DNA from 4 places in the Pantoea phytobeneficialis genome. Region 1 is predicted to be linked to each of the others. Evidence: predicted binding sites of a transcription regulator. Region 1 holds the regulator's gene; each other region holds the start of a gene.
The links. The regulator PurR, encoded in region 1, represses purine synthesis genes. The targets are predictions, from matches to a motif close to CANGCAAACGTTTGCNTG.

Region 1 (7,661 bases):
TTGCCTGTTGCCTGGGGGAAGGGCAGCAGGGCACTGGCGACCACAATCGGATAGATAGCCCCATTTGCCAGCGCCATACCACAGAACGGCAACAGCAATGCCCACAGCGCGGGGGCGGAAAGCTGCGTAACCGCAAACAGGCTAAGAATGCTCAGGCTGTAGATCACCAGTAACCACGGCAGCAGTTGTTTCCCCTGAAAACGATTCAGCAGCGCGCGGCAGCCAAATCCACCGATCAGGAAGGCGATAGTTTGCGGCACATAACTCAGGCCAATATCTGCCGGTGATAAACCGGCATCGGCGAGGATAAAGGGCGAGCCGGTCAACCAGGCAAAAAAGCTGGCGGAACAGGCAGAGTAGATCAATACGTTGCCGCTATAAGTACGCGATACCAGCAGCGTCAGCCAGCCAGGCTGCGGCGCTCGCATGGTGTCGGCTCGTACGGGATTCGCCAGACGCAGGGTGCCAATAAGCAACACCAGGGTTATCAGTGTCAGCAGCAGAAAGATACTACGCCAGTGAAAATGGCCCATCAGCCAGGCACCGAGTAACGGGGCGAGCGCCGGAGACAAGGCGACCAGCGGCATAATGGTTGCAAAAACTTTGTTGGCCTGGTTTTGCGGATAACGATCCACCACCAGCGCCTGCCAGCTAACAGCGGCAGCGCAAACACCCAGCGCCTGCACAAAGCGCAGCGCCAGCATCAAACGGACGTCGCTCACCCACAGCATGCCCAGACAACCCAGGGCAAAAATCGCTAATCCCGCCAGCAGAACCGGTTTACGTCCGAAGCGATCTGACAGCGGTCCCCAGAAGACCTGCGCACAGGCAAAACCACCAAGGAACAGACTCAGACTGGCGCTGATGGTACCGGGGGCGGTAGCAAAATCCTGCTGCATGGCACCGAATGCCGGCAGGTACATATCCGTAGCAAGAAAGCCCAGCATGCTGAGTAAAGCAAGATAAGGCAGAAATCCTTTTGATGACAACATGGTAATTCTCTTTAGACAGGAAAACGCGGAGGAGTGTAAAAGCGTGCACCAGGTTTTGTGAAACGCTAATATTTGCGCGGTGCTATCAAAAAATTTGCAGGCAAAAATATGTGGTCTGAATATGCGCTTGAAGTGGTAGATGCGGTGGCCCGCAGCGGTAGTTTTAGTGCGGCAGCACAAGAGTTACATCGGGTGCCTTCTGCCATCAGCTACACGGTACGGCAGCTCGAAACCTGGCTGGCGGTGCCGTTGTTCGAACGTCAGCATCGGGAAGTGGTGCTGACGGCAGCCGGGGAGCATTTTGTCCGGGAAGGGCGTAGTGTTATCAAAAAAATGCTGGCGACGCGGCGGCAGTGCCAGCAGTTGGCAAATGGCTGGCGTGGTCAGCTGAGTATCGCGGTGGATTGCATCGTTAAACCTCATCGCACCCGACAACTGGTGAAGGATTTCTACCGCCACTTTCCCGACATGGAGCTGATTATCAGTTATGAAGTGTTTAATGGTGTCTGGGATGCACTGGCCGATGGGCGGGTCGATGTAGCGATTGGGGCCACTCAGGCGATCCCGGTCGGTGGGCGTTTTGCCTTTCAGGATATGGGCGCGTTGAACTGGCGCTGCGTGGTCAGCCCCGATCATCCGTTGGCAAAAAGTACCTTGTTGGATGACGAGACGTTGCGGGCCTGGCCTTCTCTGGTGCTGGAAGACACTTCGCGGGCGTTGCCGCGGCGCATGACCTGGACGTTGGATAATCAACGCCGGCTGGTGGTGCCGGAATGGGAAACCGGCGTCGACTGCCTGCTGGCGGGACTTTGCGTGGGGATGGTGCCGGGCCATTTAGCCCGGCCATTACTGGATAGCGGAGCATTAACCGAGTTACCGTTACCCACGCCGTTCCCGGATAGCCCATGCTGCGTCAGTTGGTCGGAACAACGGAACTCGCCAGCTCTGGGTTGGTTGCTGAGTTATCTCGGCGATGCCGAAACGCTCAACTATGAATGGTTGAGCGAAACGGAAACCTAGCGGCGGTAGTCGCGGAACGGGCCGTCAGCGACTGAACGGCGTTCAATTAGCGTTGGCTGAACTTCAATGGTTTGCGGTTCTTCACGTTTGCTGGTGATACGATCCAGCAGCATTTCCAACGCTTTTTCACCTAACTGAGCTTTGGGTTGATGAACGGTGGTCAGCGCCGGCGTGAAATAACGTGCGTTGCGCACGTTGTCATAGCCGATCACTGAGATATCCTGCGGGACCCGCAGACCCATTTCATCCGCAGCACAGATCGCGCCCATCGCCATGATATCGCCACCGCAGAACACAGCAGTCGGGCGTTGCTTCTGATTGAGGATCTGCTGCATCGCCTGATAACCGGATTCCGGTTCAAAATCGCCCTGCACAATCCACTCGGGCCGCACGGTGATGCCTGCCTCATTTAGCGCCTGCATGAAACCGGCATGGCGGCCACCGCCGGTGTTGCGCTCCATTTGTCCGGGGATGGCACCAATGTCACGATGACCGCGTTCAATCAGGTAACGCCCGGCGAGATAGCCGCCCTGAAACGCATTGTCCTGCACCGTATCGGTAAAATCGCCACGCGATGCGCCCCAGTCCATCACCACCATCGGGATATTACGGTTCTCTTCCAGCATGGTCAGCAGGTCGTCAGGGTATTCTGAACACATCACCAACAGGCCATCGACACGCTTCTGCGCCATCATCGACAGATATGCGCGCTGTTTTTGCAGGTCGTTATGCGCATTGCCCAGGATCAGCGTGTAGCCGCGATCGAAACAGTGATTTTCCACCGCCTCGATAATCTCGGCAAAATAGGGGGCTTCACTGGAGGTGGCCAGCAGCCCCAGCGTTTTGGTGTGGTTGACTTTCAGGCTGCGCGCCACGGCGCTGGGCGAGTAATGCAGCTCTTTGATCGCTTCCCATACGGCGTTACGCGTCTCTTCCGCGACAAAACGCGTTTTGTTGATGACATGCGAAACCGTGGTGGTGGAGACACCGGCGCGTTTCGCCACATCTTTAATTGTTGCCATGAAAATGGTACTCCCGGGCTTATCGCAACTAACTGATAAGTATATTGTTAAACGTTTGCGTCTGCTAATGGTTTTGCGCCCCGATTTTCGGGGCGAATGGCGAAGAAAAAGACATTAACACCTGGTCAATAACGCTTTAACTTGCCGCAAACACAGCGTGCGCAAAATCTGTTGCGCAACGAAAGGCGGCGATTCTAGCAAGCTGGCGCGGATAAGACGAGATTTTTGCCGGAGGCTGTGAGAAAATTACGATAACCCTTCATTTATTGTGACTAAGGAGTTGTGATGAGTACAGACCTGAAACTGGCGCTGTTTACCACTGTGGGCGCGCTACTAATGATTATCGTGTTCAGCTTCACCGCGATCCTTCATTAATAAAAAAGCCGGACCTGAAAATCAGGGTCCGGCTTGTTGTTTTATCGGGTATCGGGCGTTTTTTAGCGGATAGTTTTGGGGGTCATCATACGGCGTGCCCCGACGTAGTGTTTCAGCCAGTAATCCTCACCCAATGCACTGATTTGAATATCTTTACCGGTACGAGGCGACTGGATAAATTTGCCATTACCAAGATAAACACCGACATGATCGGCAGTGCCGCGATTATTGATGCGGAAGAACACCAAATCCCCTTTCTCCAGCATATCGCGCTTAATCGGTGCCGCATCCCGCAGGTGATACATTTCGTTGGCGGTGCGCGGGAATTTATATTTGACCAGGTCTTTGTAGGCGTACCACACCAGACCGCTGCAATCGAAACCGGTATGCGGTGAAGTGCCACCCCATTGGTATGGTTTACCAATCTGCCCCATCAGCTTGTTCATCGCGGTTTCGCGTGCTTTCTGATAGCGCTGACGGTGAGAATTGCTCATCTTGATGGTGGTCAAATCGCGGTCATCGTCCTGCTTCGCGCTTCTCTTTGCCAGACGTTGGTGACCATATTTTTTTGACGGTGATTTCAGCAGGGCTTTCTTGCTGCGGGTTTTATGCAGCGCCGTTTCCATTTTCGGCTGTTTTTTCAGCTTTAGCTTCTGAACACTGGTAGCAAGACGGGATTTTTTGGTGCTGGTTTTTACCGGACGTCGCTTGCGACGCTCATCTTCGCGCGCACTTTTTTTCTCAGCGTTATGCAAACTGGCATTGATGGGCGCATGCGGTGACGCAGAAGCCACATTAAAAAACAGTTGGGCGAAAGCCAGCATAAAAAGCGTAATGAGTAAACGCATAGTCCGGTACAGGTTAAGCAGTCTGAAGAAACAGCCCGCAGCTATGTTAGAAAAATCTGATCAACGATCAGCACCGAGATGATTCTAATCCAGTTTTTTTCTAAAAGGTAAGGCATTTTTCTATTAATGTGTTAGCAGAGTTGATATGGGGCAAAAATGAGCGATTTCAGCTGGTTAACCCAGCAGATATATTGCTAATTATTAATCGGTTCATGCTTAATCATGATATGAAAATGTTATTTATGGCACCGGAACTTAACAAACATGGCGATTGATGTGCCTGAACCGCAAAATCCCGTTTTAGTGCGGGGGTGAAATCGCTACAATAAACAAACACGAAGTGAGGAATTAAGGAAGGCAAAAATGAGTACTGTTGAGAAAATCCAGCGCCAGATCGCAGAAAACCCGATCCTGCTGTACATGAAAGGTTCGCCGAAACTGCCAAGCTGCGGTTTCTCTGCACAAGCGGTACAGGCTCTGTCTGCCTGTGGTGAGCGCTTCGCGTATGTTGATATCCTGCAAAACCCGGATATTCGTGCCGAGTTGCCAAAATATGCCAACTGGCCGACCTTCCCACAGTTGTGGGTTGATGGCGAGCTGGTCGGTGGTTGCGACATCATCGTCGAGATGTTCCAGCGTGGTGAACTTCAGCCGCTGATTAAAGAAACTGCTGAGAAGTATAAAGAAGCAGAATAAGCGTTAAGGCCGACAGTCGTCGGCCTTTCTTTTGGTCACTCGGCGGAGTCTTCTTCCGACAGTTCGTCACTGAACGCCAGTGGCCAGCCCCCCAGACGTTTCCAACGGTTCACTAACTCGCAAAACAGGATGGCGGTTTGTTCGGTATCGTACAGGGCGGAATGCGCCTGGGTGCTATCAAAATCCATCCCTGCCGCTTTACAGGCTTTTGCCAGCACCGTCTGACCCAATACCAATCCACTTAATGCCGCAGTGTCGAAAGTGGCAAACGGATGGAATGGATTACGCTTCAGACTCACGCGTTCCGCAGCCGCCATCAGGAAGTTGTGATCAAAGGTGGCATTGTGCGCCACGATAATCGCACGATTACAATGGCTGTCTTTCATCCCTTTGCGCACCATCTTAAAAATGGCATGCAGCGCATCATACTCGCTCACTGCGCCACGCAACGGGTTGCTGGGATCAATCCCGGTAAATGCCAGTGCTTCCGGGTTAAGAATCGCGCCTTCAAAAGGTTCAACGTTGAAATGAAGCGTCTCATCACAATGCAGCCAGCCGTCATCATCCATCTTCAGAGTAGTGGCGGCAATTTCTAACAGGGCATCGGTTTTGGCATTAAAACCGGCAGTTTCGACGTCGATCACCACGGGATAAAAGCCGCGAAAGCGTTGATGGAGAGCGTTTAAGGCGTTCGATTCAGACATCAGGATCTCATAGCAATAAATGGGGCAGCGCGCATTATGGCAAAAATTGCGGGAGGGTGCAGCAGGAGAGGTGGGTCAGCCGGTAAAAGTACAGGCTGACCTTGCAACAGGTTAGTTGCCGATGCCGTGTCCGGCATGTTTGTTTTCGATCAGCTCGATTTTATAACCATCGGGATCTTCAACAAACGCAATAACCGTGGTGCCGCCTTTAACCGGACCGGCTTCACGCGTCACTTTGCCACCGGCATGACGGATTTGGTCACAGGTGGCAGCAACATCATCAACGCCCAGCGCAATATGACCGTAGGCGTTACCAAGGTCATAGCTATCCACGCCCCAGTTGTAGGTCAGTTCAATCACCGCACCTTCGCTCTCTTCGGTGTAACCGACAAATGCCAGCGTGTATTTGTATTCCGTGTTCTCGCTCTTGCGCAGCAGACGCATACCCAGCACTTGGGTATAAAACTCGATTGAACGTTCCAGATCGCCAACGCGTAACATGGTGTGAAGTAAACGCATAACATCCTCTTTTAAAAAGCACAAAAGCTAAGTATAGCGAGTTAACGCTACGAAAAAACAGCGCTGCCGCACATTGGGGCGGCAGCGGGGAGATTTTACAGAGTAGGGTAGTCGGTATAGCCTTCCGCACCACCGCCGTAGAAACTCTCCGGGCGTTGTGGGTTAAGCGGCGCATCGTGTTGCAGGCGCGCAACCAGGTCCGGGTTGGCGATAAAATCACGGCCAAACGCGACGGCATCGATCAGACCACGCTGAATCAGGTCATCTGCTTTCTCAACGCTATAGGCACCGGCACCAATGATCACCCCTGGGAACAGGGCGCGAACTTTCTCGCGGAAAGCATCGCTGTAGGGCTGACCGCCAGCCCAGTCCGGTTCTGACAGATGCAGATACGCCAGCTTGCGTTTACCCAGTTCCGAGATGTACCACAGCGCAGCGGCTTCTTCATCCGGACCGTTTTCCAGGTTCTGGAAGGCACCAATCGGCGAAATGCGGATACCAATACGGTCGGCTGACCAGTTGGCAATAGCCGCATCCACCACTTCCAGCGCGAACCGACCACGCTTCGCAATCGAACCGCCGTATTCATCAGTACGTTGGTTCGAACCAGGGGCGAGGAACTGGTGCATCAAATAACCGTGCGCAGAGTGCAATTCCAGCAGATCAAAATCGGCTTCGCGCGCATTGGCTGCTGCCTGACCAAAATCTGCCACAATCTGCTTAATTTCTGCCACGCTCAGTTCGCGCGGCAGCGAGGTATCTTCACGATAGACGCTGCCATCAGCGTGGCGTAACGACGTACGCGTACCGGCGGCCAGGGCGGAAGGAGCGACGGGTGCCAGACCGTTTGGCTGCACACTATGATGAGAGATGCGGCCGGTGTGCCACAGCTGGACAGCACTGTGACCCCCTGCGCCATGAATGGCTTCGTTAATTGCTTTCCACGCGGCGATTTGCTGCTGCGTATGCAGCCCCGGCGCACCTGCATAACCTTTCGCCTGGAAAGAAATTTGCGTTGCTTCGGTGATAATCAGACCCGCGCTGGCGCGTTGCTGATAATACTCAGCCATGAGCGGAGTCGGAATGTCGCCTGGCTCAATGCTACGCAGACGCGTCAGCGGGGCCATGAAAACGCGGTTAGGTACGGTAATCGCACCCACTTTCAGTGGGGAGAACAGCTGTTTACTCGCCATGTTGACTCCTGTATTAGACCGGTCGTCTAGAAATTGCGGTTTTTAAAATCAGTGGCTACTCAGCCACTGCTCAATGGTTTCGAGCGCCAGGCTGATGGGGCCAGGTTCTCGTGATATTTTGCTTTGCAGGCTGGCACCCAGCCAGAGCAAATAACAACGCTGGGCCAACTGTTGCGGGCTCTGACCATAAGGCAGCGCCTGCTCTGTAGCCACTTCTTGCAGGCAGCGAGCGTAAGCGCCAATTACAGCATTCGCGCCCTGTTGCAGTGCATCGCGCATCGGCTCAGAGAGA
Region 2 (7,661 bases), 290 kb from region 1:
AGCATGGTTGTTACTGCCTGCGGCGGCCAGCCTGATGCTGTTTGTCTGGTTGCTGACCCTGCATCCGGCGGCCAGTGGTCGCGTTTATGCCGCTTACGGTGGCGTTTATGTGTTGACCGCGTTGATCTGGCTACGTGTGGTGGATGGGGTAAAACTCAGCCCGTGGGATTGGGCCGGGGCGTTGATTGCCTTGAGCGGCATGCTGATTATTGTCGCGGGTTGGGGACGGGCCTGAGTTTCGCGTAGCGGCGCGATTGATCGCGCCGCCAGGTATTTTTAGTCCTTATGTACCTTCAAACCCGCCAGGGTTTGCGTCACCGGCATCATTTCCAGCGTGTTGATATTGACGTGCTTCGGTAGCGTCGCCACCCAGTATACCGCTTCGGTGACATCCTCGGCGGTCAGTGCGGTAGTCCCTTCATAAACCTTATCGGCTTTACCGTCGTCACCTTTGAAACGCACATTAGAAAACTCCGTACCGCCCACCAGACCCGGTTCGATATCGGTGACGCGCAACGCGGTGCCGTGCAGATCGGTACGTAAATTCAGGCTGAACTGGCGCACAAAGGCTTTGGTTGCACCATAGACGTTGCCACCGGCATACGGCCAGCTTCCGGCAATCGAACCAATGTTGATGATATGGCCAACGTTGCGTTCCACCATAGCGGGCAGCAGGGCGCGCGTCATGTACACCAAACCTTTGTTGTTGGTGTCGATCATATTTTCCCAATCTTCGATATTGGCTTTATGCGCGGGTTCGATACCGAGCGCCAGACCGGCATTGTTGACCAACACATCGATATTGCGCCATTCAGCCGGCAGTGCGGCGATAGCTTCTTCGATAGCGGCACGGTTGCGCACATCCAGTTGTACGGTGTAGAGATTGTCGCCCAGTTCGTCTTTCAATTCCTGCAAACGCTCAACGCGGCGTCCGCTGGCGATCACTTTATGACCTGTAGCAATGAAGCGGCGGGTGATACTTTGACCAAAACCGGCCGTCGCACCGGTAACAAAAATAATCATCTCACTGTTCCTTAAACGATTGCGTGTCACAATTAATCTATTGATTCAAATTGGAAAAATCCACCTAAAATTCGAAAGAGGGCAAAACAAAACTGCCAGCAAGGTGTTAAGCATGGCGACCTGATCGCCGCTTAACGCCAAAATCCATGAACCTTAAACATCATAAACCATCTGTGCATTTTCATGGCCCATCTGGGTCACGTTGCATGTTGCATGTTGCATGTTGGACAGGTACATCCATCACGCATAAGTGTCACAGGGCTGATGTATGCGCTGTAAGGCGATACGTTACTCATTCTGAAATTGTTAAAATGTGGATAGCCAATATCTTTATCGAATTGAACAGCCGGAATATAATTAACATTGGGCGTCAAATGAGAATATCTATATTTAACATGGAGTTGTGCAATTGATATTTATCAAAATTATCGGCATAAAACAGATTCAAATTAAAGGCGTGTGATACGCGAATGTGACACGCTTTGCTTTCATATTATATGTGAGCTTTTCAGTACCAACCCTAATCACTGCTTCATGTTATTAACCCGCGCAAGCGGGTTTTTTTTGGATGATATTCGATAAAGCCGTCGGGAAGCCTGATTGTTACAAATCTGCGTATTCAAGAATTTCTTCGCCCATGAGCGTGCAATCAAGGTCGGAATAGTAACTGAAACGCATTCTGTATTTGCCTTTGTAGATATAACCCCACGCTTCTAATACATCGAATTTTTGTGATGGATTCTGAGGATTACTCACTTTCTCCAGCGGAGTTACTTTGTTGTCTATAGAGATTCGGTCATCATTATCCCGATAAAAAGACAGGAGTTTTTTTGCATCTTTAAGAGCCGTATCTTTACACGTCATTGACGATTGTTGTCCGGCTGCGTATGAGCTGAAAGCCGAGAGCAGAAAAACTAAAGAGAAAACAAATTTAAATTTTAACATTGTCAAATACCCATCTCATTCTTGATCCGATCAAGTGCACGCTTCCTCTCAACAAGTCCGTTATAACCACCGTTAACGGCATAGGTTACTGCTTTGAAATCATCTCGGTCGGCAGGTATGTTTACGTGTCGCTTGTGCCAGAATTCACAGGCAGTCCTGACGGCTACATCAGGATTAGATGAAACCAGTCCAGGGTGATTAACCAAATCCTCATGGAGAATACGTCCAACCCGGATATTTGTTACCGAGCGCCCGACCAACAGCGGTGTTGTATTCGTACTCCTTACCGCCGTTTCTGGCTCTTTCCGTCAGCGATGAAAAGTTTGCAGTTTCAACACAAGACTGTGCCAGAAAGTGTGCGAGTCGGAGGTCTGAGTCGATTTTGTAAAACGGTAACCATTGGTTGAGTGAGGGGACAAGAGCACTGACATTGTGCTGTTGAGAATTTAGAAGGCTTCTTTCATGAAGATAATGCTGAGCGATTTTCCATAAAAAAACCGGGTGTGATGCGGAACATTGAATGATTTCCTCCATTAAACTGAAACTTCCATCCATTCAAAAAAGCATTGAGCACATCAGTTCTGTAGATACTCATTGTAACGTGACTTTAAGAAATTTTAACAACTGACTTTGTCCAGAAATGTTTCCGTACCATCAGCACAAGCCCTCTGGCCATCCAAAGGCTTTGCTTAATTCCACCTGCACGATTTCAGCGCACAACCGCACCAATATGGCACAAATCATTGCCACGCAAAGGGTACAAAAAGCCCGTCTCACCGGCGGTTGTTAAATCGCAACCGATTGCGAAGCATGGCAACCGTTTGCGCATTCGGTTGCCTGGGCATGCTGCCATAGAAATCCCTTATAACAACCTAATATATTGAATATAAACATAAAAATAAGTTATTTGTGTTGGCATGGTGTTTGCAAAACTCCTTAAAGGCCATCACCTGCCATAACAAAGATAACGCAAGGAACTACTTTATGCCTTTTGCATCCGAAACCACGCTGCGCGCCAGTTTTTTTGATTTTACCGGCGTGGCACAACAACCCGATACCATTGCTGATCAGGCGCGCTACCTCGAAGATGGTGTATTGACGCTGCACGACGGAAAAGTTGTCAGCCTGGAGAGCTGGGAAAGCGCACAGTCGCGCATCAACCCTGCCACGCTGATCGACCTGCGCGGCAAACTGATCGTACCGGGATTTATCGATACCCACATTCACTATCCGCAAACCGAGATGATAGGGGCGTTTGGTGAGCAACTGCTGGAATGGCTGAACCAATACACTTTCCCGGTCGAGAGCCAGTACCACTGTCCCGATCATGCGGCACAGATGTCAGCGTTCTTTCTGCATCAGCTGCTGGCGAACGGTACCACCACCGCGCTGGTATTTGGTACCGTGCATCCGCAGTCGGTGGAAGCATTGTTTAGCGCCGCAGAGCAGCTCAATATGCGTCTGATTGCCGGTAAGGTGATGATGGATCGCAACGCACCGGCTTATCTGACCGAAACCCCGCAGGCAAGCTACCTGCAAACCCGCGCCTTGATTGAACGCTGGCATAATCGTGGCCGTCTGAGTTATGCGCTGACGCCACGCTTTGCCCCGACATCGTCGCCACAGCTGTTGGAAAAAGTCCGGCAGCTACGGGCAGAGTTCCCCGACACCTGGTTGCACACCCATCTGAGCGAAAATCCGCAGGAAATCGCCTGGGTCAAAGAACTGTTCCCGGAGCATGACGGCTATCTCGATGTGTATCACCAGCATCAGCTCACCGGCAAACGCAGCGTGTTTGCCCACTGTCTGCATCTGGATGACCATGAATGGCAGTGCCTGCACGATACCGATTCATCAATTGCTTTCTGTCCGACCTCCAACCTGTTTCTCGGCAGCGGGTTATTTAACATCAAACGCTGCTGGCAGCAGGGCGTACGGATGGGGATCGGCACTGACGTCGGTGCTGGCACCACCTTTAACATATTGCAAACCCTTGGTGAGGCTTACAAAGTCGGCCAGCTTCAGCACTATAAACTCAGCGCCTGCGAAGCCTTTTATCATGCCACGCTCGGCGGAGCGCATGCGCTGGATCTCGATCATGCCATCGGTAACTTCAATCCGGGTAAAGAGGCGGATTTCGTGGTGCTCGACCCCGCTGTTTCAGCGTTGCAGCAATTGCGTTACGCCAACAGCAAAGATATCTGGGAAAAATTGTTTGTGCTGATGACACTGGGTGACGATCGCAATATCGCGCAGACCTGGGTCAATGGTCAGCCGGTCTGGCAACGGGAAAGCGGGGTAAAAGCGGCATGATTCAGTTTCTGCTCAATAATCGACTGGTGACTGAACGCGATCTCGATCCGAACCTCACCGTATTGAATTATTTGCGTAATCATCAGCAACGTCGTGGCACCAAAGAGGGCTGCGCCTCGGGCGACTGCGGTGCCTGCACCGTGACGCTGGGGAAGGTGATGGATGGACGCATGCATTATGAGACGGTGAACAGTTGCCTGACGCTGGTCAGCAGCCTGCAAGGCAAGCAACTGATTACCGTCGAGGATTTACGCCAGGGGGGCGATCTGCACCCGGTACAGCAGGCAATGGTCGATTGTCACGGTTCGCAGTGTGGCTACTGCACGCCAGGTTTTGTTATGTCGTTGTTCACATTACAGAAAAACAGCCACGGCTGGGACCGGCACCAGGCGGAACAGGCGCTGGCGGGCAATCTGTGTCGCTGCACCGGTTATCGGCCCATTATGGATGCGGCACAGCAGGCCTGTGAGCAGCCGGTCTGCGACAACTTCAGCCAGAGCGAAGCCAGCGTGGTGCAACGCTTACAGGCGTTGGTCAGCAACGAGGTGCAGATACTGGAAGCCAACGGCAACCGCTGCCTGGTGCCAAAAACCCTGGATCAGCTGGCAGCCCTCTACCAACAACATCCGCACGCGCGTTTGCTGGCGGGCGGCACCGACCTGACGTTACAAATTACCCAGCAATATCAGCAGATTCCGCTGTTGATCGCGCTGGAGCAGGTCGCAGAGCTGAAGGTATGCAGCGAAGATGAAGCGCACTGGCGTCTGGGCGCAGGGGCGTCACTGCATCAATGCTATCAATTTCTCGCAGCACGCATTCCGGCGTTCAGCCGTATGCTGGAACGCTTTGCCTCGTTGCAAATTCGTCATCAGGGCACGCTGGGCGGCAATATTGGCAACGCTTCGCCGATTGGTGATGCTGCGCCGATGCTGCTGGCGCTGAATGCCCGACTCGAATTACAGCAGGGGGAACAGTGTCGGGAAGTGCCGCTGGATCAGTTCTTTACTGGTTATCGCCAGACGGTGTTGCAACCCGGCGAGTTTATTCGCACTATCATCATACCTCGCGTGACAGCGTCACCTGACTTTGTCGCCTGGAAGGTATCCAAACGCCTCGACGACGATATTTCTGCAATTTTTGCCGCCATCAACCTTCACGTTGAGGACGGCACGGTGCAGCATGTCCGCATTGCGTTTGGCGGCATGGCGGCCACCCCCAAACGTGCGCTCAATGCTGAAGCGGTGCTCAACGGTGCCACGTTTGACCTGACAACTATCGAATCGGCCTGCGCCGCCCTGAGCCAGGATTTCCAGCCGCTGAGTGATTTCCGCGCCAGCGCTGCCTACCGTTTGCAGGTGGCGCGGAATCTGTTGCGTCGCTACTACGCACAGGCCAGCGGCGAACTGACCATCGCAGAGGTGACGCGCTATGTCTCATAATCGCCCGCAACTGAATGAAACCCTGTTAAAAACCCAGTTTGACGCCGGTATACAAAGCGGTGTCGGGCGTAGCCGTAAACATGAAAGTGCGGATAAACATGTCTCCGGCGAAGCGATTTATATCGATGACAAACCCGATCTGCCGGGTTTACTGCATCTCTGCCCGCTGCTGAGTCCTCATGCTCACGCGCGTATTACCAAACTGGATGTGCAGCCCTGTTACGCAGTGCCTGGCGTGGTCAGCGTACTGACCTGGCGTGATGTGCCGGGCAGCAACGATGTTGGCCCGTTAGAACCGGGCGATCCGCTGCTGGCACAAGAAAAGGTGGAGTATCTCGGCCAGGTGGTGATAGCCGTAGCAGCAGATTCACCGGAAGCCGCGCGCGCCGGTGTCGAGGCGGCGATTGTCGAATACGAAGCGTTACCGGCGATCCTCGATGTTTGTCAGGCGCTGGAGCAGGGGCTTTTTGTCCAGCAGCCGCACGTCCACCAGCGCGGCGATGCGGATGCAGCGTTGGCCCGTGCACCGCACCGTATTCAGGGCAGTTTCCATATTGGTGGTCAGGAACATTTCTATCTGGAAACCCAGACGGCATTAGTGATCCCCGGTGAAGACCATGCGCTTCAGGTGTTCTCCTCCACCCAGAACCCGACCGAGGTACAAAAGCTGGTGGCTGAGGTGATGGGGATCAGCATGAATAACGTCACCATCGATATGCGCCGGATGGGCGGGGGTTTTGGCGGCAAAGAAACTCAGGCAGCGGGCGTTGCCTGCCTGTGCGCCATCGCCGCACGTCAGACGCGACGACCGGCGAAAATGCGCCTCGCACGCCGTGACGATATGCGTATCACCGGCAAGCGTCATCCGTTCTACGTGCGTTACGATGTCGGATTTGATGACACGGGACGTTTTTGTGGTGTGAAGCTCGATCTGGCAGGAAATTGCGGTTTTTCACTCGATCTTAGTGGATCGATAGTCGATCGAGCTATGTTCCATGCAGATAATGCTTATTACCTCGGCGATGCGCTGATTACCGGTTATCGCTGCCGTACCAACATCGCGTCGAATACCGCCTACCGTGGCTTCGGTGGGCCGCAGGGCATGGTGGCGATTGAGCAGATCATGGATCACATCGCGCGCGAGTTGCAGCTCGATCCACTGGAACTGCGCAAGCGTAACTACTACGGCAAGCAGGATCGCAACATCACCCATTATCACCAGCAGGTAGAGGATAACCTGCTGGATGAGATCACCAACCAACTGGAAACCAGCAGCGAATACACCGTGCGGCGCGCGGAAATTCAGGCATTTAACGCCGCCAATCGTGTGATGAAGCGCGGGCTGGCACTGACGCCGGTAAAATTTGGCATCTCCTTTACCTCCAGCTTTCTGAATCAGGCGGGCGCGCTGATTCTGATCTACACCGACGGCACGGTGCAGCTCAATCACGGCGGCACTGAGATGGGACAGGGGCTGAACACCAAAGTGGCGCAAATTGTGGCGGAGGTGCTGCAAATCGACATCAGCCACATTCAGGTTACCGCCACGGATACCGGCAAGGTGCCCAACACCTCGCCAACGGCGGCCTCCAGCGGAGCCGATCTTAACGGCAAAGCGGCACAGGATGCGGCGCAGACCTTGCGTGATCGCTTAACCGCGATGTTGTGCAAGCTGCATCAATGTGAGGCTGAGCAGGTCAACTTCAGCAACGGTATCGTGCGCGTCAGGGAGCAGCATTTCACCTTCGCCGATGTATGCCAGCAGGCGTGGCTCAACCAGGTGCCGCTGTCGGCTACCGGTTTTTATCGGGTGCCGGGTATCCATTATGACCGCAACGCCGGACGCGGCACGCCGTTTTACTACTTCTCTTACGGTGCCGCCTGCTGCGAGGTGTTGCTGGATACCTTAACCGGCGAGTACCGCTTGCTACGCGCCGATAT
Region 3 (7,661 bases), 1.1 Mb from region 1:
ACCCGGTCAAATTCAGTCAGCACTCGGCCATTGTGATGGATCCGAATGTACAGGAAAAAGCGGTGGCGTATGACCTGGCGATTGGTAACTGTATGGCGTTTGAGGATCCGGAATTCTGGCTACGGCTGAGAAAGCTGGCCGACTGGCGGCATAAGTATAATCCGGATGAGGATACTAAGACTTATTACAAATCTGGCGAGTTGTCCCAAAAGAAAACGAAGCGTTTCATGAATAAGCCCAATGATGTTTTACCAAAAGGTGAATTTGGCGTCGTTAATGAATACCATCCCGCAACCAAAATTGATCCGGCTCGACCTGGAGAATTTCATCATAAAGAGATCCCGTTACCTCAGTGGGATATGCCGGAACCGGCCAGTCATTATGATATCCCCTCCACCGGCCAAAAAATGGTGTTTTAATGATGCTGAAATATATAAAAGGATTTACATCAACGATAGTGGTTGTTGCTTTGTTCATGATTAGCGGATGTCAGCACAACTTGTTAAAACCACGCCAGAAACCGGTACAGGTAGTGTACCGGTTTGATGACCACCGCTGGCTGGAGCTGAAAGGTTATAATTGTGAGGGAGAACTTTGGTTCGTGGATCAGCAACGAGGCATTCGGAGCGAAATATGGTCTCAGTTTTACCGAATTTTTACCAAACCCTATATTAATGCCTCTGAACGATATATAGCGGTTCCTAACTGGGGTGAAGCAGGATTTGTGGTTTCCAAAGACTACGGAAAAACCTGGCAAAATGCGTCAATTAAAGGTGAAGAGGACAATGGTTCTAATGCACCTAAATATGATGACATTGTCTCTGCCACGATTATCAACGACCAGGGGTTTCTGCTGACCAGACAGGGCCGTATTTATATGTCTTCTCACCCTTTCGATGACCCGCGTCTGCAACCCGGCGGAACAGGTGTGGATTATGTTGTGGAGTTCAGGGGAAGAAAAATACCGCACCATATCGATGCCATACGTCCGGCTGAAGGCCTGGATACATCATTATGGGGCCGTGAATATATCGATCCGCGCATTTTACATCGCTCGGTAAACCAGTATTACACCAACTTCCAGAACCTGCCGGACCGGATACCTGAAGTCAAAAATTATCAGGGCTGGACGCATATGAAATGCGACCTGAATGCCGGGCTATGAATGTCGCTGCGCCATTTTCGCGGCACAAAAAACAAGCGCGATAAATCGCGCCGCTACGGAGGGTTGCAAATACGGTAGCGGCGCGATTTATCGCGCGAAGCCAGTATTGAATCTGAGATCAATCGTGAGCGTAGCCCTGCGGTGGCAGCGGTTGATCATCCAGCCAGGCCGCACCCTCGCGCATCTGCAAACGTCCTTCCACAAACCAGCTAATCACCAGCGGATAGATGGCGTGTTCCTGGTGCTGCACGCGGGCGGTAACATCCTCTTCCGTATCATCGGCAAACACCGGTACGCGCGCCTGTAAAATAATCGGCCCGCCATCCAGTTCATCGGTGACGAAATGCACCGAAGTACCATGCTCTGCGTCGCCATTATCCAGTGCCTGCCGATGGGTATGCAGACCGGGATATTTTGGCAACAGGGAAGGGTGGATATTGACCAGACGGTCATGATAATGCGCGACAAATGCCTGGCTGAGGATACGCATATATCCCGCCAGCACCACCAAATCAGGGGCGTAAGCATCAATCTCCTGCATCAGCTGGCGATCAAAGGCCTCACGGTCAGCGAATTGACTGGCAGCCAGCGCATGAGTCGGCACACCGGCTTCCTGCGCACGGGTTAAACCCAACGCTGAGGATTTATTACTGAAAACGGCAGCCACGCTGCCGTTAATACGCCCGCTTGCGCAGGCGTCAAGGATGGACTGAAGATTGCTGCCGTTGCCGGAGATCAGTACAACCAGTTTTTTCATGGGTTGATAACCACACGCTCTTCAGAATCAGACGCTTTGATCACACCAATCTTCCACGCCTGCTCACCTGCGTCAGTCATCAGCTGTACCGCTTTATCAGCTTCGGCTGCGCTCAGCGCAATCACCATGCCCACGCCACAGTTAAAGGTGCGGTACATTTCGTGACGGCTAACATTACCGGCCTGCTGCAACCAGTTGAACACTGCCGGCCACTGCCAGCTGCTTTCTTCCAGCACCGCCTGAGTGTTATCCGGCAGTACGCGCGGAATGTTTTCCCAGAAGCCACCACCGGTCAGGTGCGCAATGGCGTGCACATCAACCTGTTCGATCAGGCTCAGGATGTTTTTCACGTAAATGCGGGTCGGTGCCAGCAGATGATCGGCCAGCGGTTTGCCTTCCAGCTGTTTGGTTTCCGGGTTAGTCTGGCTGACTTCCAGGATCTTACGTACCAGCGAGTAACCGTTAGAGTGCGGGCCACTGGAACCCAGCGCGATCAGAACATCGCCATCCTGCACTTTCGAGCCGTCGATGATCTCTGATTTTTCCACCACGCCGACGCAGAAACCCGCCACGTCGTAATCTTCGCCGTGATACATGCCAGGCATCTCTGCGGTTTCACCGCCAACCAGCGCACAGCCTGATTGCAAACAACCTTCAGCGATACCGGTGATCACCGAGGAAGCGGTGTCGACATCCAGTTTGCCGGTGGCATAGTAGTCGAGGAAGAACAGCGGCTCAGCGCCTTGCACCACCAGATCGTTCACGCACATCGCCACCAGATCGATACCGATGCTGTCATGGCGCTTAAGATCCATCGCCAGACGCAGCTTGGTGCCGACGCCGTCGGTGCCGGAGACCAGCACTGGCTCGCGGTATTTCTGCGGCAGCGCACAAAGCGCGCCAAAGCCCCCCAGTCCACCCATCACTTCCGGGCGGCGGGTCTTTTTCACTACGCCTTTAATGCGGTCAACCAGAGCGTTACCTGCGTCAATATCAACACCGGCGTCTTTGTAGCTGAGAGAGGTCTTGTCGGTCACTGCGGAATCCCCACGCGAGTTGCGGTTGGTGGTTAAAATAAAGCGGCGTAATTCTACCAGCGCAGGCAAACGTTTGCGAGTCCCATCTCACGCCCCCTTTGCACGGCACCGCTTTTTCGCTAATCCTTAATCTCAGATGGTGGAAGGCGTTGTATTGACCAATGACATATGGCGCAGCAGGAAAAAGGCGGTATAATCCCGCGATTTTTTTTTAGCTCAACTCAATTCCGGGAGAACAATCATGAAGATCGTGGAAGTCAAACACCCGCTGGTCAAACATAAACTGGGCCTGATGCGTGAGCATGATGTCAGTACTAAACGCTTCCGCGAACTGGCGTCAGAAGTTGGCAGCCTGCTGACTTATGAAGCCACTGCCGACCTGGCAACCGAGCGCGTTACGATTGAAGGCTGGAATGGCCCGGTAGAAATCGAACAAATCAAAGGCAAAAAAATTACCGTCGTACCGATTCTGCGTGCCGGTCTGGGCATGATGGAAGGCGTGCTGGAACATGTACCGAGCGCGCGTATCAGCGTGGTCGGCGTTTACCGTGATGAAGAGACGCTGGAACCGGTACCGTACTTCCAGAAACTGGTTTCCAACATCGAAGAGCGCATGGCGCTGGTGGTGGATCCGATGCTGGCAACCGGCGGCTCGATGATCGCGACTATCGACCTGCTGAAAAAAGCCGGTTGTAACAGCATCAAGGTGCTGGTGCTGGTGGCGGCACCGGAAGGTATTGCCGCGCTGGAAAAAGCGCATCCGGACGTTGAACTCTATACCGCTTCAATCGACAAAGGCCTGAACGAGAAGGGATACATTATTCCTGGTCTCGGCGATGCCGGCGACAAGATTTTCGGAACCAAATAAATAAAGCAGCCGGCCAGAGAGTCGGCTTTTTTTTGGCAAAAATGCACCACACAACTCAAGGGGATCACTGAATGACTCGTCGCGCCATCGGCGTTAGCGAACGACCGCCGCTACTCAAAACCATTCCACTCAGTCTGCAACATCTGTTCGCCATGTTTGGCGCAACCGTGCTGGTGCCGATTTTGTTTCACATCAACCCGGCCACGGTGCTGCTGTTTAACGGGGTAGGGACGCTGCTGTATCTCTTCATCTGTAAAGGGAAAATCCCGGCTTATCTCGGCTCCAGCTTCGCCTTTATTTCTCCGGTCCTGCTGCTGTTACCGTTGGGCTATGAAGTCGCGTTGGGCGGCTTCATCCTCTGCGGTTTCCTGTTCTGTGTTGTTGCCCTGATAGTGAAAAAGGCGGGCACCGGCTGGCTGGACGTGATGTTCCCGCCTGCGGCAATGGGTGCGATTGTGGCGGTTATCGGCCTTGAGCTGGCGGGCGTGGCGGCCAATATGGCTGGTTTGCTGCCTGCTGAGGGCACCTCACCTGATGGCACCACCGTGTTTATTTCGCTGGTGACGCTGGGTGTTACCGTGTTTGGCTCCGTGCTGTTCCGTGGCTTCTTTGCCATTATCCCGATTCTGATTGGTGTGCTGGTTGGCTACGCGCTTTCTTCTTTTATGGGCATCGTAAACTGGGCGTCGGTTGAGAATGCGCCGTGGTTTGCACTGCCGACGTTCTATACGCCACGTTTTGAGTGGGCGGCGATGTTGACCATTCTGCCTGCGGCGCTGGTGGTGATCGCCGAGCACGTTGGTCACCTGGTGGTGACGGCGAATATCGTGAAAAAAGATCTGATCCGCGATCCGGGCCTGCATCGTTCCATGTTCGCCAACGGCCTTTCCACCATGATCTCCGGTTTCTTTGGTTCAACCCCCAACACCACCTACGGTGAGAACATTGGCGTCATGGCGATCACCCGTGTCTACAGCACCTGGGTGATCGGCGGGGCGGCAATCCTGGCGATTCTGCTCTCCTGCGTCGGCAAACTGGCCGCCGCGATTCAGGCGATTCCGGTGCCGGTGATGGGTGGCGTGTCACTGCTGCTGTACGGGGTGATCGGTGCTTCAGGTATTCGTGTGCTGATTGAATCCAAAGTGGATTACAACAAAGCGCAGAATCTGATCCTCACTTCGGTGATCCTGATCATCGGCGTCAGCGGTGCCAAAGTGCATATCGGTGCCGCCGAGCTGAAAGGTATGGCGCTGGCGACCATTGTTGGCGTGGCACTCAGCCTGATCTTCCGCGTAATTAGCTTGTTACGTCCGGAAGAAGTGGTTCTGGATGCTGAAGAGCAACGCGAACCCTAAGCGCGTTTGCCGGGCAGGGAAGCCCGGTTCATCTCTGGCGAGGATCGTGATAGACTTGCCCCGTTTTCTGCCCGTTCATACGCTGAGGTGCTTCTGAACACGCCGGCACAGCTTTCACTGCCACTTTACTTACCTGATGACGAAACCTTTGCCAGCTTTTGGCCTGGGGAAAATCCGTCCCTGTTAGCTGCACTTCAGGGGGCGCTGGTGCAACAACACGGCAGCTATCTCTATTTCTGGTCGCGCGAAGGTGGTGGCCGCAGCCATCTGCTGCACGCTGCTTGTGCCGAAATGTCGGCACGCGGTGAAGCGGTCGGCTATGTCCCACTGGACAAACGCACCTGGTTCGTACCGGAAGTGCTGGAAGGGATGGAGCATCTGGCACTGGTGTGCATCGATAATATCGAGTGCATCGCCGGGGACGCCGAGTGGGAGATGGCGATCTTTGATCTCTATAACCGCATTCTGGAAATCGGCAAAACCCGTCTGTTGATCACCGGCGATCGCCCGCCGCGCCAGCTCAATCTCGGGTTGCCGGATCTGGCATCACGTCTCGACTGGGGCCAGATTTACCGTTTACAGCCATTGTCGGATGACGACAAGTTGCAGGCGATGCAATTGCGTGCCGGGATCCGCGGCTTTGAATTGCCGGAGGATGTCGGGCGTTTCCTGTTGAAACGCCTCGACCGCGAAATGCGTACTCTGTTTGAAACCCTGGATCGACTGGATCGCGCCTCCATCAGCGCGCAGCGTAAACTCACCATTCCCTTTGTTAAAGAAGCGCTGGGGCTTTAAATAATCTCCAGCACCGCTTCGGGCGGGCGGCCAAGGCGCGCCTGTTCACCGTTGATCACAATCGGGCGCTCGATCAGTTTGGGATGCTCAACCAGCGCCTGAATCAGCTGATCCTCGCTAAGACCGGGTTCAGCTAACCCCAGCGATTTATACTGATCTTCTTTGCGGCGCATCAGCTCGCGTGCACTCGTCATACCCAGTTTTTTCAGCAACGCTTTCAGCGTTTGCGCATCAGGCGGTGTTTCCAGATACAGCACCACTTCCGGCTGCACTCCCTGCTGTTGCAGCAGCGCCAGCGTCTCGCGGCTCTTGCTGCAACGTGGATTATGATAAATGGTCACCATGATTAAGATCCTTTTTGATACTGTTGGAAGCGTTTTTGCAGCTCTCTAAATTGATCAATGCGCGCGTCATAACGCGCCTGTTTCAGGCTACCGAGCGGCACCTGGGCGCTGGCGCTGCTAAGCGCTCTGATCGCCTGATCCATCTGACCATTTAACGCCAGGCCCTCCGCGCGTGCCGACAACTCCTCATCTTGTAAACCCTGGGCTGCCGATGCCTGCGCCAGCAGATCCCAGCCGTTAGGATCGTTGGGATTCGACCAGGTATAACGATGAAGAATACGGCTGGCATTGGCCGGTTGTTTGGCTTCGACATAGGCATTGGCGAGGTTGAGCTGAATTACCGGATTGCTGTTGCTGCCCTTGGCGCTGCTCAACATCTTGATGGCCTGTTGTGGCTGATTCAGACCGATGTCGATGTCGCTCATGATATCGAGAAACCAGACATTATCCGGTTGTTTAGTCAGCATCGGGGAGATGATTTTCTTCGCGTTTTCAAAGCTTTTCGCCTGCAAAAACTGCACCGCTTTGCCGTATTGTGAAGCCTGCTGTTCGCGGGTATTGCCCTTGGCGTATTGATCGAGCAGGTCATCTGTCAGTTGGTTTTGACCGGTGGAATACATGCCAAGTGCGCGTACCTTCGCCATATAAAAATCCTGCGATGATTGCACCACCACCGGTCGCATCTGGTTCGCGCGGTTGCGCGCATCCGCCAGGCGGCTATCGGGCAGGGGGTGAGTCAGCAGAATTTCCGGGGGTTTGGAAGAGAAGCGGCTCTGGTCAGCCAGTTTTTGCAGGAAATTTGGCATCGCCTGGGGATCAAACCCGGCACGCTGCAACACCTGAATGCCGATGCGATCGGCCTCCTGTTCATTCGCTTGCGTAAAGCTGATCATACCCTGTTGGGTCCCGGCGAGGGTGCCCATTAACCCGGCCATACCCGCTTGCGGGTTAGCAATAGCCAGCAGAATCGAGCCAAGCGCGCCGACCCAGGTCAGCGGTGCGTTGCGTTTTTGCTCTTCCATCGCACGCGCCAGATGGCGCTGGGTGACGTGCGAAATTTCATGCGCCATCACCGATGCCAGCTGGCTTTCGTTATCGGTAAAGCGGAACAACGCCGAGTGCAGCACCACGTTGCCACCGAAGAAGGCGAAGGCGTTCAGCTCATCATTCTGGATCAGATAAAAATGAAACGGTGTACGCACCGAATCGGCGTGCGCCACCAGCCGCTGTCCGAGTTGATTGATATATTGATTTAACAGCGGATCGTTGATCAGTGGTGCACTGGCCCGCAGTTGTCGTACATAGAAATCACCAATCTGTAATTCCTGGTTAATCGACAG
Region 4 (7,661 bases), 770 kb from region 1:
GCAGCACATCGCGCACGGTAAAGAAGTTGCCGAGGGATTTTGACATCTTCTCGCGATCAACCATCACCATGCCGGAGTGCATCCAGTAGTTAACATACGGGCCATCGTGCGCACAGGTGGATTGCGCCACCTCGTTTTCGTGATGCGGGAACATCAGGTCCGAACCGCCACCGTGGATATCAAAATGGGTGCCGAGTTGTTTGCAGTTCATCGCCGAACATTCGATATGCCAACCCGGACGCCCGTTGCCCCACGGTGAGTTCCACGCGGGTTCGTCGGCTTTGGACATCTTCCACAGCACGAAATCCATCGGGTTGCGCTTCACTTCGGCTACTTCAACGCGCGCACCGGCCTGGAGTTGTTCCAGATCCTGACGCGACAGCACGCCGTAATCTTTATCGCTCAGTACATCAAACATCACATCGCCATTGTCGGCTACGTAGGCATGCCCACGTTCGATCAGGCGGCCAACCAGCTCGATGATCTCGTCGATATGACGCGTCGCACGCGGCTCCAGATCGGGCGGCAGGATGCCCAGCGCAGCAAAATCTTTATGCATTTCACCAATCATACGATTGGTCAGGGTTTCGATGCTTTCGCCATTCTCGTTGGCACGTTTGATGATTTTGTCGTCGATATCGGTGATGTTACGCACATACTTCAGCTTATAACCGACATAGCGCAGGTAACGCGCTACCACGTCAAACGCCACAAAAGTACGTCCGTGGCCAATATGACAGAGGTCGTACACCGTGATGCCGCACACGTACATGCCGATTTCGCCAGCATGAATGGGTTTGAATTCCTCTTTCTGTCGCGTCAGGGTGTTATAAATCTTTAGCATTGAACGGTTCCGTATTTAACGTGTGCGGGAAAGGCCTTTCCAGGCTAGCTGCGTATTGTGCCGTATTTTTTACTTCAGCGCGACGCCAGCATAGCAACTGTCGCTGCCTTGCTGACGCGTCATCACAATTTGTGATATAAGATGCGTCTACAAAAATGCCCGCTGCTCTGAGGCAGGCGCGGCAATCGACACCGACGACAACCTTTACAGGACGAGAATGATGGTCACCTTCCAGACGAACCACGGCGATATCGTGATTAAAACCTTCGATGACAAAGCGCCGGCAACCGTAAAGAACTTCCTGGATTACTGTCGTGAAGGTTTCTACGACAACACCATTTTCCACCGTGTGATCAACGGCTTTATGATTCAGGGCGGCGGCTTTGAGCCGGGCATGAAGCAGAAAGCAACTAAAGAAGATATCCGCAACGAAGCCAACAACGGCCTGAAAAACACCCGTGGCACCCTGGCGATGGCGCGTACTCAGGCTCCGCACTCGGCGACGGCTCAGTTCTTCATTAACGTGGCAGACAACGACTTCCTGAACTTCCGCGACGAAAGCCTGCAAGGCTGGGGTTACTGCGTGTTCGCAGAAGTGGTTGAAGGCATGGACGTGGTCGACAAAATCAAAGCGGTAGCCACCGGCCGCAGCGGCATGCACCAGGACGTGCCGAAAGATGACGTAGTCATCCAGAAAGTGACCGTTAGCGAGTAATGTCGCGCACGCTGTTTATCGCAGATCTTCATCTGTGTGAAGAAGAACCGGCAATCACTGCCGGTTTTCTGCATTTTTTGCAGCGGGAAGCGCATCAATGCGATGCGCTTTACATCCTTGGCGATCTGTTCGAAGCCTGGATTGGCGATGACGATCCCAACCCTTTGCATCAGCAAATCGCCGATGCGCTCAAGGCCCTGCCGGTGCCGACATTCTTTATCCACGGTAATCGCGATTTTCTGCTCGGTCAGCGTTTTGCGCGTGCCAGCGGCATGACATTGTTGCCAGAGGAACAGGTGTTAACCCTGTACGGTAAACGTCTGCTGATTATGCATGGCGACACCCTGTGCACCGACGATGAAGGCTATCAACGCTTTCGCGCTAAAGTGCACCAGCGCTGGCTGCAAAAGCTGTTTCTGGCCTTACCGCTCAGCTTGCGGATGCGTATCGCTGCCAAAATGCGCGCCAACAGCAAACAAGCCAATCAACACAAATCCCTGAGCATCATGGATGTGAACCAGCAGGCGGTGATGGATGCCATGGCCCGCCAACAGGTGCGGCTACTGATCCACGGCCACACCCATCGCCCGGCGATCCATGATTTTGTTTTACAGGGTGAAAATGCCCAGCGCGTAGTGTTGGGTGCCTGGCATCAACAGGGTTCGATGATTCAGGTCGACGCCGATGGCGTCAGGCTTAGCGAATTTCCGTTCTGATTAACGGGCAATCTTGCCCGTTTTCCGGCCACGCAACCGTTTTCCTTACTGCCATCTCATGCTATTCTCTGTGCCCTTCTTCACCTGCCCGCCCGGCCAGGTTCGTTTGTATATTCACAGGAGTTGACCGCATGTCATCCAACGCCGCCCCGGCTCGTATCGCCATCGTCATGGGTTCCAAAAGTGACTGGGCTACCATGCAGTTCGCCGAGGAAATTCTTAACAGCCTGGATGTCCCCTTCCATGTGGAAGTGGTTTCTGCTCACCGTACGCCGGACAAACTGTTCAGCTTCGCCGAAAACGCCGCGCAAAATGGTTTCCAGGTGATTATCGCCGGTGCTGGCGGTGCAGCCCATCTGCCGGGCATGCTGGCCGCCAAAACCCTGGTGCCGGTGCTGGGTGTCCCGGTACAAAGCGCCGCCTTAAGCGGTGTCGACAGCCTCTACTCGATTGTGCAGATGCCGCGTGGTATTCCGGTAGGTACACTGGCAATCGGTAAAGCCGGTGCCGCCAATGCTGCTCTGCTGGCCGCGCAGATTCTGGCAATTCACGACAGCGCGCTGGCAACTCGCCTCGCCAACTGGCGTCAGACCCAGACTGACGAAGTGCTGAACAACCCGGATCCGCGGGGGGATGCATGAAGCCGGTTTGCGTACTGGGAAATGGTCAGTTAGGCCGTATGCTGCGCCAGGCGGGTGAACCGCTGGGCATTGCCGTTTATCCGGTCGGGCTGGATGCAGAACCTTCTGCGCTGCCGATCGCACAAAGCGTGATCACGGCGGAAATTGAACGCTGGCCTGAAACCGCGCTGACGCGTGAACTGGCAAGCCATCCGGCCTTTGTGAACCGCGATATTTTCCCGCGTCTGGCCGATCGCCTGACGCAAAAACAGTTGCTCGATCAACTGAACCTCGCCACCGCACCGTGGCAACTGCTGGCGGATAAAAGCGAATGGCCGCAGGTGTTCAGCTCGCTTGGCGAACTGGCTATCGTCAAACGCCGCACCGGCGGCTACGACGGACGCGGTCAGTGGCGTCTGCGCGCCAATGAAACCGACACCCTGCCGGATGAATGCTACGGTGAATGCATCGTTGAACAGGGCATCAACTTCAGCGGTGAAGTGTCGCTGGTTGGCGCGCGTGGTCAGGATGGCAGCACCGTTTTCTATCCGCTGACCCATAACCTGCATCAGGAAGGGATCCTGCGCACCAGCGTCGCGTTCCCACAAGCCGATGCGGCGCAGCAGCAACAGGCCGAAGCGATGCTCAGCGCGATCATGCATGAGCTGAATTACGTCGGTGTGATGGCGATGGAGTGCTTCGTTACGCCGCAGGGCTTGCTGATCAACGAACTGGCACCGCGTGTCCACAACAGCGGACACTGGACGCAGAATGGTGCTTCCATCAGCCAGTTCGAGCTGCATCTGCGCGCAGTGCTGGGTTTACCGCTGCCGCAGCCGGTGGTGTATGCACCTTCGGTAATGGTCAACCTGATTGGTACGGATGTGAATCTGGCGTGGCTGCATCAGCCGTTGGTACATCTGCATTGGTACGAGAAAGAAGTGCGTCCGGGACGTAAAGTCGGCCACCTCAATCTGACCGACAGCGACCAGGGTCGTCTGGCCGCGGCATTAAATGCGCTGGTGCCATTGCTGCCGGCGGAGTATGCCAGCGGTATCGCCTGGGCCGTAGAGAAGCTGTAATTATAAGGTCGCCAGCAATGGCGACCTTACCCTTCCGTGGCGGCGCAATTTATTGCGCGAATTTTGACTGTTGCGTCAAGGTCAAAGGCGCGCGATAAATCGCGCCGCTACACCAGGAGGCATGTCGACCAGGCGATCACGCCGCCTCAAACCGCCTGAACAACGCCTTCCCTTTCAGCAAACGCACCCCCAGCCAGCCGCCGCACAACGACAGCAAAATCGCCCCGGTGATCGGCAGCGCCAGCCACAGGCTCCAGTCCGGTTCCCAGGGAAAATCGAAGATTTTGCGCTGCAACCCCCACAATGCCGCCTCCGCGCCCAGTGCTGCCGCAACCCCGGATACCACGCCGAGCAAGGCAAACTCACACCACAGGGTGCCGCGCAGCAGTCGTTTGCTGGCACCCAGCGTGCGATAAACCACCAGCTCCTGACGTCGTTGACGCATCCCGACCTGAATCTGCGCCAGCAGCAGCAGCACGCCACAGATCGTCACCAACACCACCATAATCTCCAGCGCCTGACTCACCTGCGCCAGCACCTGGCCGATTTGGCGCATCATGCTGCCGATATCCAGCAAACTCAGGGTGGGGAATGCCCGGTTGAGCTGCGCCAGCAAGGCAGGGTTATTCGCCATACGGAAACTGGTGAGCCAGGTTTGCGGCTGGTCATCCAGCGCCCCCGGCGGAAAGATAAAGAAGAAGTTGGGCCGCAAACTCTCCCAATCCACTTTACGCAGGCTGGTAATTTTGGCGCTGAACTGCTGGGTATCGCCGCTGAAAGTTAAGGTGTCACCCAGCTTCACCCCCAGACGATCCGCCAGCTCAGTCTCCACCGACACTTCCCCGACACGCGGCGGCCAACTCCCCGCTACCAGCGGATTGTGGTCCGGACGCTCCGCCTGCCATGTCAGATTCAGCTCACGATTCAAGGCGTTATCCATATTCGGATCGGCATCCTTACCGTTGAGCTGCGTCAGTCGGGCGCGGATAATCGGGTAGAAAGTCTCCGCTTTGATCTGATGCGATTGCAGGAAATCACGTACCTGTGGCACATGTTCATGCGTCATATTCAGCAGAAAATAGTTGGGACTATCCGGTGGCAACTGTTGCTGCCAGCGATCAAGCAGATCGCCGCGCATTACCAGCAGTAACGCCAGCAACATAAAGGAGAGTGAAAACGCCGCCAGTTGGCTGAGGGTCATTGCCTGCTGTCGCAACAGCCGGTTGATGGCCAGTCGCAGCGCCAGGTTACGCACCACCAGACGTCGCAACAGCAGCAAAGTGCCCCAGCCCAGTAACGCCAGCAACAACGCCAGCAACACCACACCCGCCAGCAACGCCCACAACATCTTGCTGCCGCCCATCAACAACGCCAGCAGGCCAATCACCACCAACGCCATCACTGGCAGATAGACGCGCAACGGCCAGACATTCGCCACCGCATCCCGACGCAGCACACGTAATGGCTGGGTTGCCAGCAATAACCGGTAAGGACGTATCCCCACCAGCAGCGAGATCACGAACATCGCCCCCAACGACCACAACCACGGCCAGAAACTGGCCGCCGGAAGTGCCGCAGGCAGCACCGGTTTCAACATCGCCAGCAGGATGATTTCAATGCCCTGTCCCAGCACGCTACCCGCCACCGCCGCCATCAGCAATACCGCCAGCCACTGACCGATGATCAAACGTTGCAGCACCTTACGCGTCGCACCGAGGGTCTTCAGCACCGCCACCAGATCATAGCGGCTGCGGCAATAGTGGCTCATCGCCACCGCCACCGCCGCAATCGCCAGCAGCAAAGTCAGCAAGGCGGAGAGCAACAAAAATTGCTGCGCGCGCTGCATCGATCGCCCCAGTGCATCTTCTGAGTTTTCCACGCTAATCCAGCGTTGATCCGCCTTGAGCTGCGGCTGGATCCAGTTATCGTAGCGCGCCAGCGGAGCAGGATCACCTGAGAACTTGTAGCGCCAGCTCAGCCGGCTGCCGGGCTGGATCGCGCCGGTTTTCTCCACATCCGCCAGGTTCATCAGCAAACGCGGTGCGGTCTGAAAAGGGTTAAAACCCGCGTCAGGTTCCTGAATAACTTCGCCTGCGATACGCAGCGTGGTATCGCCCACGTCAATCTGATCGCCGGTTTTCAGGTTCAACAGCGCCAACAATCGGGGGGCTGCCAGCACCGTCCCTGCACGAGGACGCAAGCCGGGCGGATCGGTTTGCAGGGTGCCAAACATCGGATACGCGTCATCCACTGCCTTCACATCCGCCAGCTGTGGCGTTTCCTGCGCAAAGGTCATGGTCATAAAACTCAGTTGAGGGCTGACTGAAAGTCCCTCGTGCCGCGCCTGAGCCAGCCAGGCTTCCGGCACCGGCGCGCTACTGCGCAAAGTACGATCCCCGGCCATAAAATCACGACTTTGCTGGCTTAACCCTTTTTCCATCCGATCGCTGATCGACCCCAGTGCCAGCACGCAGGCCACCGCCAGGGTCAACGCCAGCCAAACGATCAACAAGGAGGGCGAACGCCACTCACGCCAGAACCAACGCCAGATCATGACTCCTCCCACAATTTGCCATCACGCAACCGCAGACGACGATCGCAACGCGCCGCCAGCTGCTCATCATGGGTAACCAGGATCAGGGTGGTGGCAAAATCACGGTTGAGGGAGAACAGCAGATCGGCGATGCGATCGCCGGTCTGACGATCGAGGTTGCCAGTCGGTTCATCAGCAAACAACAAGCCAGGACGACCATTAAAGGCGCGGGCGAGCGCCACCCGCTGCTGCTCGCCACCGGAAAGCTGGGCGGGAAGATGATGCAACCGCGCTTTCAAACCGAGCTGCGTCAGCAACTCGACCGCCTGATCGCGGCTTTCGCGGTCGCTGACGCCACGCAATAGCGCGGGGAGCTGGACGTTTTCCAGCGCATTCAACGTCGGCACCAGCATAAAAGATTGAAAGACAAAACCGACTTCCCGCGCGCGCAACGCCGCACGCTGCTCCTCGTCCATGCTATGTAACGGCTCGCCGAGCAGATGCACTTCACCGCTGCTGCCATCGTCCAGCCCGGCAAGGATGCCCAGCAGAGTAGATTTACCCGAACCGGACTCGCCAATCAGCGCAATGGTCTGGGCGGGTTTGACAACCAGCTCAACTCCGGTAAGGATGGTCAGCTGATGCTCTCCCTGACCGACGGACTTAGTAAGATGATGAACTTCAACAATGTTTTCCGCTGGCATTATTCCTTCCTGTTGTTATTACTTCTGCTGGTGTCACGTCTTGCTGCGGCCGATACTCTGCTGGTGCTGGGCGACAGCCTGAGTGCCGGTTATCGCATGTCCGCGAACGTCGCATGGCCGAGTTTGCTCGACAAAGAGTGGCAGCAGCAGCCCAGAATTATCAACGCCAGCATCAGTGGCGATACCGCCGGTCAGGGGCTGGCGCGTTTACCGGCGCTATTAAAACAGCATCAACCGCGCTGGGTGTTAATCGAATTGGGCGGTAACGATGGCTTGCGTGGCTTCCCACCGCAAAATATCGCCCAGGATCTGAGCAAAATTATCGACGATGTAAAGGCGGCAAAAGCGCAGCCGCTGCTGATGCAAATTCGCATACCGGCAAATTATGGGCGTCGTTATACGCAGGCGTTTAGCGCGATTTATCCGCAGCTGGCACAGCAGTACAAC

Region 2: guaD (guanine deaminase) is a predicted target of PurR. The motif match lies at 2,779-2,796, and genes of this name have one in related genera.
Region 3: purM (phosphoribosylformylglycinamidine cyclo-ligase) is a predicted target of PurR. The motif match lies at 3,022-3,039, and genes of this name have one in related genera.
Region 4: purE (5-(carboxyamino)imidazole ribonucleotide mutase) is a predicted target of PurR. The motif match lies at 2,305-2,322, and genes of this name have one in related genera.

The regions. Positions count from the first base shown of each region.
Region 1 is NZ_CP024636.1:1,905,207-1,912,867, forward strand. It holds gene punC (purine nucleoside transporter PunC) at 1-992, opposite strand, end outside; gene punR (DNA-binding transcriptional activator PunR) at 1,101-2,012, shown strand; gene purR (HTH-type transcriptional repressor PurR) at 2,009-3,034, opposite strand; gene cydH (cytochrome bd-I oxidase subunit CydH) at 3,320-3,409, shown strand; gene CTZ24_RS08910 (C40 family peptidase) at 3,472-4,257, opposite strand; gene CTZ24_RS08915 (Grx4 family monothiol glutaredoxin) at 4,621-4,953, shown strand; gene rnt (ribonuclease T) at 4,989-5,657, opposite strand; gene gloA (lactoylglutathione lyase) at 5,769-6,176, opposite strand; gene CTZ24_RS08930 (alkene reductase) at 6,272-7,369, opposite strand; gene CTZ24_RS08935 (TetR/AcrR family transcriptional regulator) at 7,418-7,661, opposite strand, start outside.
Region 2 is NZ_CP024636.1:2,193,136-2,200,796, reverse strand. It holds gene CTZ24_RS10250 (YnfA family protein) at 1-235, shown strand, start outside; gene ydfG (bifunctional NADP-dependent 3-hydroxy acid dehydrogenase/3-hydroxypropionate dehydrogenase YdfG) at 277-1,023, opposite strand; gene CTZ24_RS10240 (hypothetical protein) at 1,627-1,968, opposite strand; gene guaD (guanine deaminase) at 2,953-4,281, shown strand; gene xdhA (xanthine dehydrogenase small subunit) at 4,278-5,720, shown strand; gene xdhB (xanthine dehydrogenase molybdopterin binding subunit) at 5,710-7,661, shown strand, end outside.
Region 3 is NZ_CP024636.1:3,014,582-3,022,242, forward strand. It holds gene CTZ24_RS13990 (T6SS effector phospholipase Tle3 domain-containing protein) at 1-419, shown strand, start outside; gene CTZ24_RS13995 (T6SS immunity protein Tli3 family protein) at 422-1,165, shown strand; gene purN (phosphoribosylglycinamide formyltransferase) at 1,284-1,922, opposite strand; gene purM (phosphoribosylformylglycinamidine cyclo-ligase) at 1,919-2,959, opposite strand; gene upp (uracil phosphoribosyltransferase) at 3,201-3,827, shown strand; gene uraA (uracil permease) at 3,899-5,182, shown strand; gene hda (DnaA inactivator Hda) at 5,270-5,977, shown strand; gene arsC (arsenate reductase (glutaredoxin)) at 5,974-6,321, opposite strand; gene bepA (beta-barrel assembly-enhancing protease) at 6,324-7,661, opposite strand, start outside.
Region 4 is NZ_CP024636.1:1,139,444-1,147,104, reverse strand. It holds gene cysS (cysteine--tRNA ligase) at 1-844, opposite strand, end outside; gene ppiB (peptidylprolyl isomerase B) at 1,065-1,559, shown strand; gene lpxH (UDP-2,3-diacylglucosamine diphosphatase) at 1,559-2,275, shown strand; gene purE (5-(carboxyamino)imidazole ribonucleotide mutase) at 2,407-2,916, shown strand; gene purK (5-(carboxyamino)imidazole ribonucleotide synthase) at 2,913-3,977, shown strand; gene ybbP (putative ABC transporter permease subunit YbbP) at 4,114-6,531, opposite strand; gene ybbA (putative ABC transporter ATP-binding protein YbbA) at 6,528-7,214, opposite strand; gene tesA (multifunctional acyl-CoA thioesterase I/protease I/lysophospholipase L1) at 7,182-7,661, shown strand, end outside.